2 linked regions of the Planctomyces sp. SH-PL14 genome follow. The main gene of each other region encodes a partner of the protein of the gene in region 2 in a complex. Links are inferred from orthologs where the notes say so. Each region holds a gene or a part of one and is shown on either strand. Other genes may lie near its edges.

What was found.
Region 1: the proteins of prmC (region 2) and prfA are in contact, whole or in part, in a crystal structure (PDB 2B3T), measured with the Escherichia coli proteins. The link is inferred for Planctomyces sp. SH-PL14 from one-to-one orthologs.

Annotation. Positions count from the first base shown.
Region 1 is NZ_CP011270.1:6,668,735-6,673,000, reverse strand. The notes cover bases 1-2,918. They hold prfA (peptide chain release factor 1), read right to left. Parts: upstream 2,038-2,918; coding sequence 964-2,037; downstream 1-963. Other genes in these bases: rpsI (30S ribosomal protein S9), read right to left, coding at 2,550-2,918; VT03_RS25570 (type B 50S ribosomal protein L31), read right to left, coding at 2,199-2,468; VT03_RS25580 (MBL fold metallo-hydrolase), read right to left, coding at 1-525. Outside these bases: more of rpsI, read right to left, coding at 2,919-3,071; rplM (50S ribosomal protein L13), read right to left, coding at 3,158-3,634; VT03_RS25555 (acyl-CoA thioesterase), read right to left, coding at 3,851-4,266. UniProt on the Escherichia coli protein: Peptide chain release factor 1 directs the termination of translation in response to the peptide chain termination codons UAG and UAA.
Region 2 is NZ_CP011270.1:468,766-474,445, reverse strand. The notes cover bases 1,264-4,246. They hold prmC (peptide chain release factor N(5)-glutamine methyltransferase), read left to right. Parts: upstream 1,264-2,296; coding sequence 2,297-3,196; downstream 3,197-4,246. Other genes in these bases: VT03_RS32520 (YpsA SLOG family protein), read left to right, coding at 3,274-4,246; sugE (quaternary ammonium compound efflux SMR transporter SugE), read right to left, coding at 1,684-2,010; VT03_RS02040 (CvpA family protein), read left to right, coding at 1,264-1,673. Outside these bases: VT03_RS02045 (hypothetical protein), read left to right, coding at 1-44; more of VT03_RS02040, read left to right, coding at 231-1,263; more of VT03_RS32520, read left to right, coding at 4,247-4,512; VT03_RS02015 (hypothetical protein), read right to left, coding at 4,595-5,086; VT03_RS02010 (SDR family NAD(P)-dependent oxidoreductase), read right to left, coding at 5,180-5,680. UniProt on the Escherichia coli protein: Methylates the class 1 translation termination release factors RF1/PrfA and RF2/PrfB on the glutamine residue of the universally conserved GGQ motif, i.e. on 'Gln-235' in RF1 and on 'Gln-252' in RF2.

The sequences.
Region 1 (4,266 bases), 6.2 Mb from region 2 along the record:
GCCGTCGCGGTAGATGTTGTCCCCAGAGAACAGCAGGTTCCCCATCCGGAACGAGAGCTGGGCCGGGGCGTGGCCGGGGGTGTGCCAGACTTCGAGCTTGAGGTTGCCGAGGGTCAGCACGTCTCCTTCGTCAATCGTCCGGTCGAAGCCGACCTGGGGCAGGTCGATCGAGATCCCCTGCGCGGTGATCTCGGCGTAGGTCATGATCCGCTCGCCTTCGCGGAGGAGCCCTTCGGCCTGCGGGTGTCCGACGACCTGGGCCTGGGGCATCAGTTCCTTGGCCCGCTTGAGTCCCTGGATGTGGTCGACGTCCGCGTGGGTGGCGACGAGGTAGCGGCAGTTGGCGAGGCGGAAGTCGAGTTGGCGGATGAGTCCCAGGATGTCGTCGAGCGTGTCCTGGTAGCCGATGTCGATCAGCATCCAGTCGTCCCCGTCGTGGACGAGATAGACGCAGCAGCCCAGGCGGCGGCGGGCCTGGTGGTTCATCTCGATGACGTTGGGGAACAGTCCGGTCCGGGGGGGCATGGGCGAAACCTTCGACTCACGTGGCGAATGGAGCGAGGAGTTTACCGCATTGCCGTCGCTACCGTGTAGCCGCCGTGTCCTTATGCCATCCATAAGGTACGAGAAGGGACCCGATCTCAACTCCGGGTACCGCCGCTCCAGCCGGTCGTATAGTTCCGAGATGCCCCAGTGAAATGCGCCCAAGGCAAGAATCCACAGCAGGCAGGCCGAGCTCAACGTCAAAAGCCCAAGGATCGACCACCCCCTGGCCACCCAGAAACAGCCCCAGGCAGCACACGCAAAGAGAAGACTGATCAGCGGCAGCGACAACTTGAGATAGAATCGCCAACGAGCATCGCGGATCGCTCGTGCCCCGAGAAACCCGCTCAAGGACGCGACGAACGAAAGGACGGTGAAAAGCATCGACCATCCCATCGTTCTCTCCAACACCTCTGGGAATCAGCTTTCGTTCATCCCCTTCAGCCGCTCCTGGCGATCAAACTCGATCAGCGACTTTACCAGTTCATCCAGCTCCCCCGTCATGATCGCGTCCAGCTTGTGGAGCGTCAGACCAATCCGATGATCCGTCACCCGCGACTGCGGAAAGTTGTAGGTCCGGATCCGCTCGCTGCGGTCCCCCGACCCGATCAGGGTCCGCCGTTGATCCGCCCGCGCCTGCTGCGCCTTGTTCTGCTCCGCCTCCAGCAACCGGCTCCGCAGCATTCGCATCGCCTTGGCCCGGTTCTTGTGCTGGCTCTTCTCGTCCTGACACTTCACCGCAATCCCCGACGGGACGTGCGTGATCCGGACGGCGCTCTCGATCTTGTTCACCTTCTGACCGCCCGGCCCGCCCGCCCGCATCGTTTCGACGATCAGGTCTTTGTCGTTAATGTCGACTTCGACTTCTTCCGCCTCGGGAAGCACAGCCACCGTCGCGGCGCTCGTGTGGATCCGCCCCTGGGTCTCGGTCGCGGGGACGCGCTGGACCCGATGGCCCCCGCTCTCGAACTGGAGCGCGTGGAAAGCCCCTTCCCCGGAAACAGAGAAGACGATTTCCTTGAAGCCCCCCTGCTCCCCGGGACTGGCGTCCAGGATTTCCTGCGACCAGCCGCGGATGTCGACGTAGCGGGAATACATGTTGTAGAGGTCACCGGCAAACAGCGCCGCCTCGTCCCCGCCGGTCCCGCCGCGGATTTCCATGATGAGCCCGCCGCGGGTGATCGAGTCCCCCGCCGTCACCAGGTCCTCGAGCTCCGTCTTCATTCCCTCGAACTGCTGACGCAGCCCCTTGAGCTCCGACTCCGCGTAGGAACGGGTCTCGTCGTCCGCCTCCGCCTCCAGCATCCCTTCGAGATCCGCGATGTCGGTCGAGAGCTTGTTGAACGTCCGGACCGTCTCCGCCACCTTCCGCAGTCCGCCGTACTCCCGCTGCACCTCGACCATCTTCTGAGGATTGGCCAGCACCTCGGCACTCTGGAGCATCATCTCCAGCTCCTCAAACCGCCGCAGCTTCAGGTCCAGACTGGGGAACATGGTTTGACGCGTCCGGGAAGGGAGAACACCAGCTCGAGAAAACAGAACGGGCGGTTGGCCAGGGGCACCCCATCACCGACGGTACCGAAACCAACCACCGCGCAAAACAAAACGAGCGGGCGTCGCACCGGGTGCGTCGACCGCTCGTTGAGAGATGGCCGCTACTTGGAGGCTTCGCCCTCAGGCTTCTTGACGCCCCACTTCTTCTGGAACTTCTCGATCCGGCCGGCGGTGTCGATGAACTTCATCTTGCCGGTGAAGAACGGGTGCGAGGCAGCGCTGATGTCGATCGTGACGAGCGGATACTCGTTCCCGTCCTCCCACTTGATCTTCTCCTTGGAAGTCATCGTGGAGCGGGTCAGGAACTTGAAGTTGGCACCGATGTCGTGGAAGACGACCGGGTGATAGTCGGGATGGATGTCGTTCTTCATGGGACTTCAAAAGGCTGAGGGCCGAAAGCTCAAAGCTGACAGCCGACGCAGTGGACTGGACCGGACCGGAACACCAACCGATTAACGCTTCGAGAACTGGAAGCTGCGGCGGGCCTTCTTATGGCCATACTTCTTACGTTCAACCGCACGACCGTCGCGGCTCAGGAACTTGCCTTCGGCGAGGGTCGCGTGCAGCTGCGGGTTCTTGGCTTCAAGGGCACGGGCAATCCCGAGGACCATTGCCCCGGTCTGACCGGTCGGGCCGCCGCCGTTGACCTGGATGGCGATGTCAACCGCTTCCGCCATGTTCGTCGCCCGCAGCGGAGCGAGAACGTCGTGCTGGTCGCGGACGAGGGTCACGAATTCCTTGAACTCGCGGCCGTTGACGGTGATCTTGCCCGAGCCGTCCGTGATGCGGACGCGAGCAACGGCGGTCTTCCGACGGCCGGTCCCGAGAGCCGCACCAAAGCGGTCAATCTTACCCCGAATGACCGGAGCGGGACGCTCGACCGGCGCCACTTCGGCTTCGGCACCTTCGACGGCGCCGGTTCCCAGGGTCAGATCGCTTACAGCCTCGGTGGCGGGCAGAGTGTCAGTCGACATCAAACAAATCCTGGCAAACAGGCAGAGTCAAAGACGGGAAACAGGCAGACAGCCGGCGGGCAACAACGGGACGACGAGCCGACAGACTACTTGAGATAAGCGGGCAGTTCCTGCGGCTGCTGAGCCTGGTGAGGATGGTTCGTCCCCACGAAGAGCCGCAGGTTCTTGAGCATCTTGTACGCGAGCTTGTTCTTCGGCAGCATCCGGCGAACCGCTTCCCGGAGGATGAACGCCGGCTTCTTGGTGAGCAGCTCGGCGGCAGTGTCGGTGCGGTGACCACCCGGGTAACCCGTGTAACGGGAATAGCCCTTGGCGGCCATCTTGGTGGTGAAATACGGGCTTTCTTCGCGGGAGAGCTTCTTACCGCTGAAGCGGATCTTCTCGGCGTTGATCACCACGATGCAGTCACCGGACAGCACGTGCGGCGTGTACTCCGGCTTGTGCTTGCCCATGAGGATCGTCGCAATTTTCGTCGCCAGACGGCCCACGATCTGATTGTCCGCATCCACAACGTACCAGTTGGGTTGCGTCAATTCCTTCTTCGCCATGAACGTCTTGGACACTGCTCAGATCCTCTAACTCTCAACCACCAAATGGGATACGGATCCCCGGCCAAATGCGGAAACGCGCAGTGTATCGGAAGCGGCCCGTGCGTTCAACTGGAGCGGGGACAAAAGAGGCTGAAGGCGGAAGGCTTAAGGCCGAAGGAAGAAAAGGCGAATTGCGTCGCGACGACGGGAAGGCGACGGCGGACGTCTGTCTCGTTTGGCAGAGCCGGATCACGCGTCGCCTTCGGCCGACGGCGTCTCGTAGAGCAATTCTTCCGAAAGTCTTTGGACTTCACCTTTTCTGTCGAGGCACGCCAGGACGCTCTTCCCCTTGGCGACCAGCGTCCCCTGGCGGGTGACCTCGTAGGTGTGCTCCAGCTTGGCGAACGACATCCGCGAGATCCGGGTCGTCAGCGTCAGGAGATCGTCGTAACGCCCCGGGGTCTTGTAGTCGCACTCGATGTGGGTCACGACGAAAAACAACCCCCGCTCTTCCATCCGGCGGTAGCTCCCGCCCGCCGCGCGAAACAGCTCCGTCCGCCCCATTTCGAAATAGACGAAGAACGTCGCGTGGTGCAGGAAGGCCATCGCGTCCGTCTCGCTGTAGCGGACGCGGATCTCCATCGAGTGTTCGGTAAGGCGGGTCA
Region 2 (5,680 bases):
CGCCAAACCCCGGGAATTCGCGTCCTAAGGCGGGCGGATTCTGATCGGACGGACTCTCATTTCCGGGGTCGGGCTTGCCGGAGAGGGCAGGGCCGTCGCGGCGGAGAAACTCGTCTTTCCCCGGTTTCCCCAGACGAACTAGACTGAACCGGCCGGTTTGGACAGGCGAATCCCTGCGCTCTCCGGTACGGTTGGGGACGTTTTTCCCCCGCGGACATGGAGGACGCGCCGTGTGGTTTGACGTTGTCGTCTTGGTCGTCCTGGCGTTCTTCGGGCTTCGCGGAGCCGTCAAAGGGGTCATCTTCCAGCTGGCGAGCATCGCCGGCATCGGCCTGTGCCTCGCCTGCGCGGGGACGAGCGCCAAGCTCGTCGGGCCGCACATCAACGTGCAGCCCCCCTTCAACCAGTGGATCGTCCTGTTCGGGACGTATCTCGTCTGCACCTTCGTCGCTTTCTCCTTCGCCCGCGGACTCAACTCCTGGACGGAGAAGGCGCACCTCGGCGAACTGAACCGGCACCTCGGGTTCCTCTTTGGCGTCGTCAAAGGGGTCGTGCTGTGCCTCGTCCTGACCTACATGGTCGTGACCTTCTCCCCCACGGCGCGGGACTCGCTCAAGAGCTCCAAGACCGCCCCCTATGCCGCCCGGCTCCTGAACCGGATCCAGCCCCTCATGCCCGAGCGGCTGCACGCCACGATCGACAAGTTCCTGACGCAGCTCGACCATCCGGAGTGGATCGAGCCGGGAGCCGGCGATCCAGCGAACCCGTTCGATCCCGTTCCGGGGACGCCGGTCGTCGGCGACGACATCCGGTTCATGAACCAGCCGTTCCCCGGCGGCAACGAGCCCTGGCCGGGAACGACGTCGCCGACCGGCTCGACGGTTCCGGGCGGATCGACGCGGCCCAACCCGCAGGGATCGCAGGCGACCGCGCAGGACTTCTGGGCCGAGGTGCAGTCGCGGATGAGCGCGGAAGCGCAGCGGCAGATCGCCAGCGCCTGGCAGAACGCCGATCCGCAGACCCGCCAGAAGATTCAGGACGACATCCTGAATGCGATCCGCAACACCCCGCCCGACCAGTGGGGTGACATGCAGAACCGGATCATCGAAAGCGGCCGCCAGGGCGCGGTCGATCTCGTCGGCAGCTGGTTCTCTCAGCAGTTCGGCGGGAACGCGCCTTCGACGCCGACCCGGCCGGCCTCGCAGCCGAATTACAGCCAGCCGTCCTATTCGCAGCCCTCCTACTCCCAGCCAGCATCGAACCCGCAGCCGTTTAACCAGCCCTCCTACGGAGCGCAGCCCCAGACCCAGCCGAGCTACGGCAATCCGCCGGCCAACAGCGCCCCGGCGTCGGGTAGTGAAAAGCTGCTGACCGACATCGTTACCGCCCAGTCCCCCTTCGCCCCGTTCCAGCAGAAGCTCCGCGACCAGATCAACGGGCTTCTCGGCGGCGTGCCGGAGCCGGTGGCGGCCGCAGTGCTGACCGACTGGAAAGCGGACCTCTATCGCGAGCGCGACCCCGATCCGCAGACCGACGCGACGACGCCGATCGAGACGCGCCTCCTCCGCCAGCTTCAGAAGGCGGGGGTTCCGGAGAATCGCCTGAGCCGCGAAGTCCAGCAGCGGCTGAACTCGTTCCGCCTCAGCAGCGAGCTTCCCGGCGATCTCCGGTAAAGAGTCCCCGCTACGGAGCGGCAGGCGTCAGGACCTTAAGGCCGATGATCCCCGCGAGGATCAGGCCGACGCACACGAGGCGTCCGGCCGTCGCTGCCTCGCCGAAGAGGACGATCCCCAGGATCACGGTGCCGACGGCGCCGATCCCGGTCCACACGGCATAGGCGGTCCCCAGCGGCAGGCTCCGGACGGCGATGCCGAGGAGCGTCATGCTGAGGACGAGCGCGATCAGGGTGCCGACCGTCGGGCCGACGCGGGTGAAGCCTTCGGTGTACTTCAGGCCCACCGCCCAGCCGATTTCAAAGAGTCCCGCAACCGTCAGGATAAGCCAGGGCATATCTTCCTCTCCCGTTTGGGGCCGTCCCCGATGAGTGGGAGAGGTGAGGTCGTCCTCACGTCCTGCTGGAGCGGCGAGCCGCCCTTGAAGGTGGGAATCGTACGGTCCGGGGCCGGGGAGGCAATGGACTCTCCGGCGTCTCTCATTCAGGCCAATCGGGGGCTCGAATCCGGGAAAGGGGCGAAAGCGGAATTGAACTTTTGAACAGTCTTCCCAACAATTCATCCCCTCTCCGGAGCGGAGAGTTTTCCCACAGGATTGCATGGTGTCGCAGCAGGGAGGTCTGGTGTCGGGTGCTCCTTCCAAGCCGCAGGTGGCCGCTTCAGAGCCGTGGACTGTCCGCCGGATCCTGGAGTGGACGACGGATTATCTGAAGCAGCACGGAAGCGAATCGCCGCGGCTCGAAGCGGAGATCCTGCTGGCCCACGCGCGAAAGTGTCCGCGGATCAAGCTCTATACCGATTTCGACGAAGTCCTGACCGAGCCGGTCCGGGCCCAGATGCGGGACTTCGTGAAACGGCGGGCGAACCGGGAACCGGTCGCTTATCTCGTTGGGCACCGGGAGTTCTTCAGCCTCTCGTTTGAAGTCGGCCCGGGGGTCTTCATCCCGCGGCCCGACACGGAGACGCTCGTCATGGAGACGATCGGGCTGGCGAAGGGGATGGAGTCGCCGCGGATTCTGGAGTTGTGTACGGGATCCGGCTGCATCTCGGTCGCGCTGGCGGTGAATCTTCCGAAGAGCCAGCTGACGGCGGTCGAGCTCGACGATGTCCCGTTCGCGACCGCCCAGCGGAACGCGGAGAAGCACAAGGTCCGGGATCGGATCGACTTTCGGCAGGGGAATCTCTTCGAGCCCGTCGGGGCAGGCGAGCCGTTCGATTTCATCGTCAGCAATCCCCCCTACATCCCCGACGGCGAGATCCCGACGCTCGAGCCCGAAGTCTCCCGGCACGAGCCCCGCCTGGCGCTCGCCGGAGGAGCGGACGGACTGGACGTGATCCGGACGCTGGCCCGGGAAGTCCCGAAGCACCTGAAGTCCGGGGGATACTTCCTGTTCGAACTCAGCCCGGAACAGGCTCCGGCGGCGCTCGAGCTCTTTGCGGGAATGCCGGAGACCTACCGTCCCGGCGTCGTGCACAACGACCTCACCGGGGCCGCGCGCGTCATCCGGGTTCAGAAGATCTGATTTCTGGCGTGCGGTGGAGAGATTCGTCGTCCGTCCTCGGTGGATCGAGAAGTCCGTTTCCTCGCGGCCAGATCACCATGATCGAACGCATCGTTTCCGGCGGGCAGACGGGCGTTGATCGCGGGGCGCTTGATGCCGCGCTCGAGATCGGGATCGCGTGCGGCGGCTGGTGTCCCGCGGGACGACGGGCCGAGGATGGGACGATCCCGCCGGAGTACCCGCTCCAGGAGACGCCGACTCCGCACTATGCCGGGCGGACGCGGTGGAACATCCGCGACAGTGACGGCACACTGATCCTCCACTTCGGGCGGCTGGGGAGCGGGACCGAACTGACCCGTCGTATCGCCGACGAGACCGGCAAGCCGCTGCTGATCGTCAACCTCGCGGAGACGGACGGCGGGGCCACGGCAACGATCCATTCCTGGATCCGGAGTCAGCGCGTCCGCGTCCTCAACGTCGCCGGTCCGCGGGAAAGCACGGCACCCGGGATCTCTCAGTCGGTCCGCCTCCTCCTTCGTGACCTCCTCAAAACCATGACGCCATCCAGCGAACGCAAAGGGGCCCGGCGGATGGCCGACATCCCCGCCGAGGTCCTCGAACAACTCAACGCCGGCACCCTGGAGACCCGGACCCTGGCGGAGGGGCTGGCGGTCAATTTTTACACGCTCCTCGGACATGCCCTCCCGGCGCGCCGGAAACTCCCCCCCGAGGCAACGCTCTTTGCCGAGACCGGCGTCACCCGGCGGATGGCGGCGGCGGCCGCGTGGCTGCACTCCGAGTTCGGGCTCGATCACTGGGATCATTTCGCCGGGCATTCCTCCGACACCGTCCGCGGATGGGCGGCCTACATGCTCGGGGCATCGGGACTGCCCCTGGCGAAGAAGCTCGACCGGATCCGGCCGCTCGCCGACGACCCTCATTCCGGTGTCCGCGAATGGGCCTGGATTGCCATCCGTCCGAATGTCGCGCGCGACCTGCCGACCGCGCTCTCCCGGCTGCGGCCGTGGACGTCTCATGCCTCGGCGAATATGCGGCGGTACGCCAGCGAGATCACGCGGCCCTGCGGTGTGTGGTGCGCGCACCTGAGCGAGCTCAAGTCAAACCCCGATGCGGGGCGGGGGATTCTTGATCCTCTCCACTCCGACCCGGCCAAGTACGTCCAGGACTCCGTCGCCAACTGGCTCAACGACGCGTCGAAGTCGCGGCCCGACTGGGTCGACGAAGTCTGCCGCGACTGGCTGGCGAACTCCTCGACGCCGGCCACCGTCCGGATCTGCCGCCGGGCGCTGCGGACCGTCCGCGCGAAAGCGAAGTAGCCTGGCCGCTTCCGTCGGGTGAAAAGAAAAGGACGACGGGGGGCGCCCGTCGTCCTTCGACGCTTTCACGGTCTTGGATCGTTCAGGTCGTGGGCTCAGCCGATTCGGTCTTAGCCGGCGCGGCCGGTTCCGCGTTCTCCGAAGCCGCCGGCTCGGAGGCCTGCTCCGCTGCGGGCTCCGCGAAGACGGAATCGCTCAGGACGATGGCCTGGCGCTGTTCTTCAATCATCGGGCAGGTCTCGGCAACTGCGGCCGTGGCCCGGGAGATCGCCGAGCAGGCCGACGGGCAACTGGCGACCGCGCTGCAGGAAGAGGCCGACCCGCAACCGGAGGACAGACGCGCGCCGCAGGCGGGGACGTCGGATTTCATTCCCGGGAGGAACGACACGTACTCGGCGAGTTCCGGCCGGACCGTGACCGCTCCATAGACGCCGGCCGCTCCGAGAGTCAGAACTGCCAGGAGGCCGTAGACCGCGCGAGACACCACGCGGGCGCCGCTCGCCGCCTGCGGCTCCGCATCGGTCTGCGGCTGCGGCTCTTCGGCGTAGGGCGAAACCAGATCTCCGTTCGACATCATTGTGCTCCGGGGCGAAAGACGTACGACCGCGAACATTGTATTCCGGCGCGCCGCAATCGCGACAGGAATTCTCCTCGCCCTGAGTCGGGTTTAACGAGCGGGGTTGACGCCGGAGCGGGCATGCCGCCGGGCCAGGTACCAGCGGAGTAACCGCCGGGGGGCATAACGAAAAAGCCATGCGGCAAGAGTCGGTCCCCAGCCGGGATAGACGACGGCCCGGCCCGCCTCGAGTCCCCGGAGCGCCTGCCGGACGACCTCGTCGGGAGGGAGCGCGAGGAAACCGTCGCCGCTGCGATCGGTATCGGCGCCCCCCTCGCGGCGGGCGACATTTCGAAAATTCGTCGGCGTCGGTCCGGGGCAGACCGCCGTGACGCCGACGTTCTTCTCGGCGACTTCGATCCGCAGCGCTTCCGAAAAGCTGGTGACAAAGCTCTTGGTCGCGGCATAGACCGCCGCGTCGGGTAACGGGAGCGTTCCCGCCAGCGAGCTGACGTTGAGGATCGCCGAGGCCGGGTGGGAGCACAGAGCCGGCAGGAGGGCCCGCGTCAGGAGGACGAGGCCCGTGATGTTGAGATCGATCTGGGCGCGGAG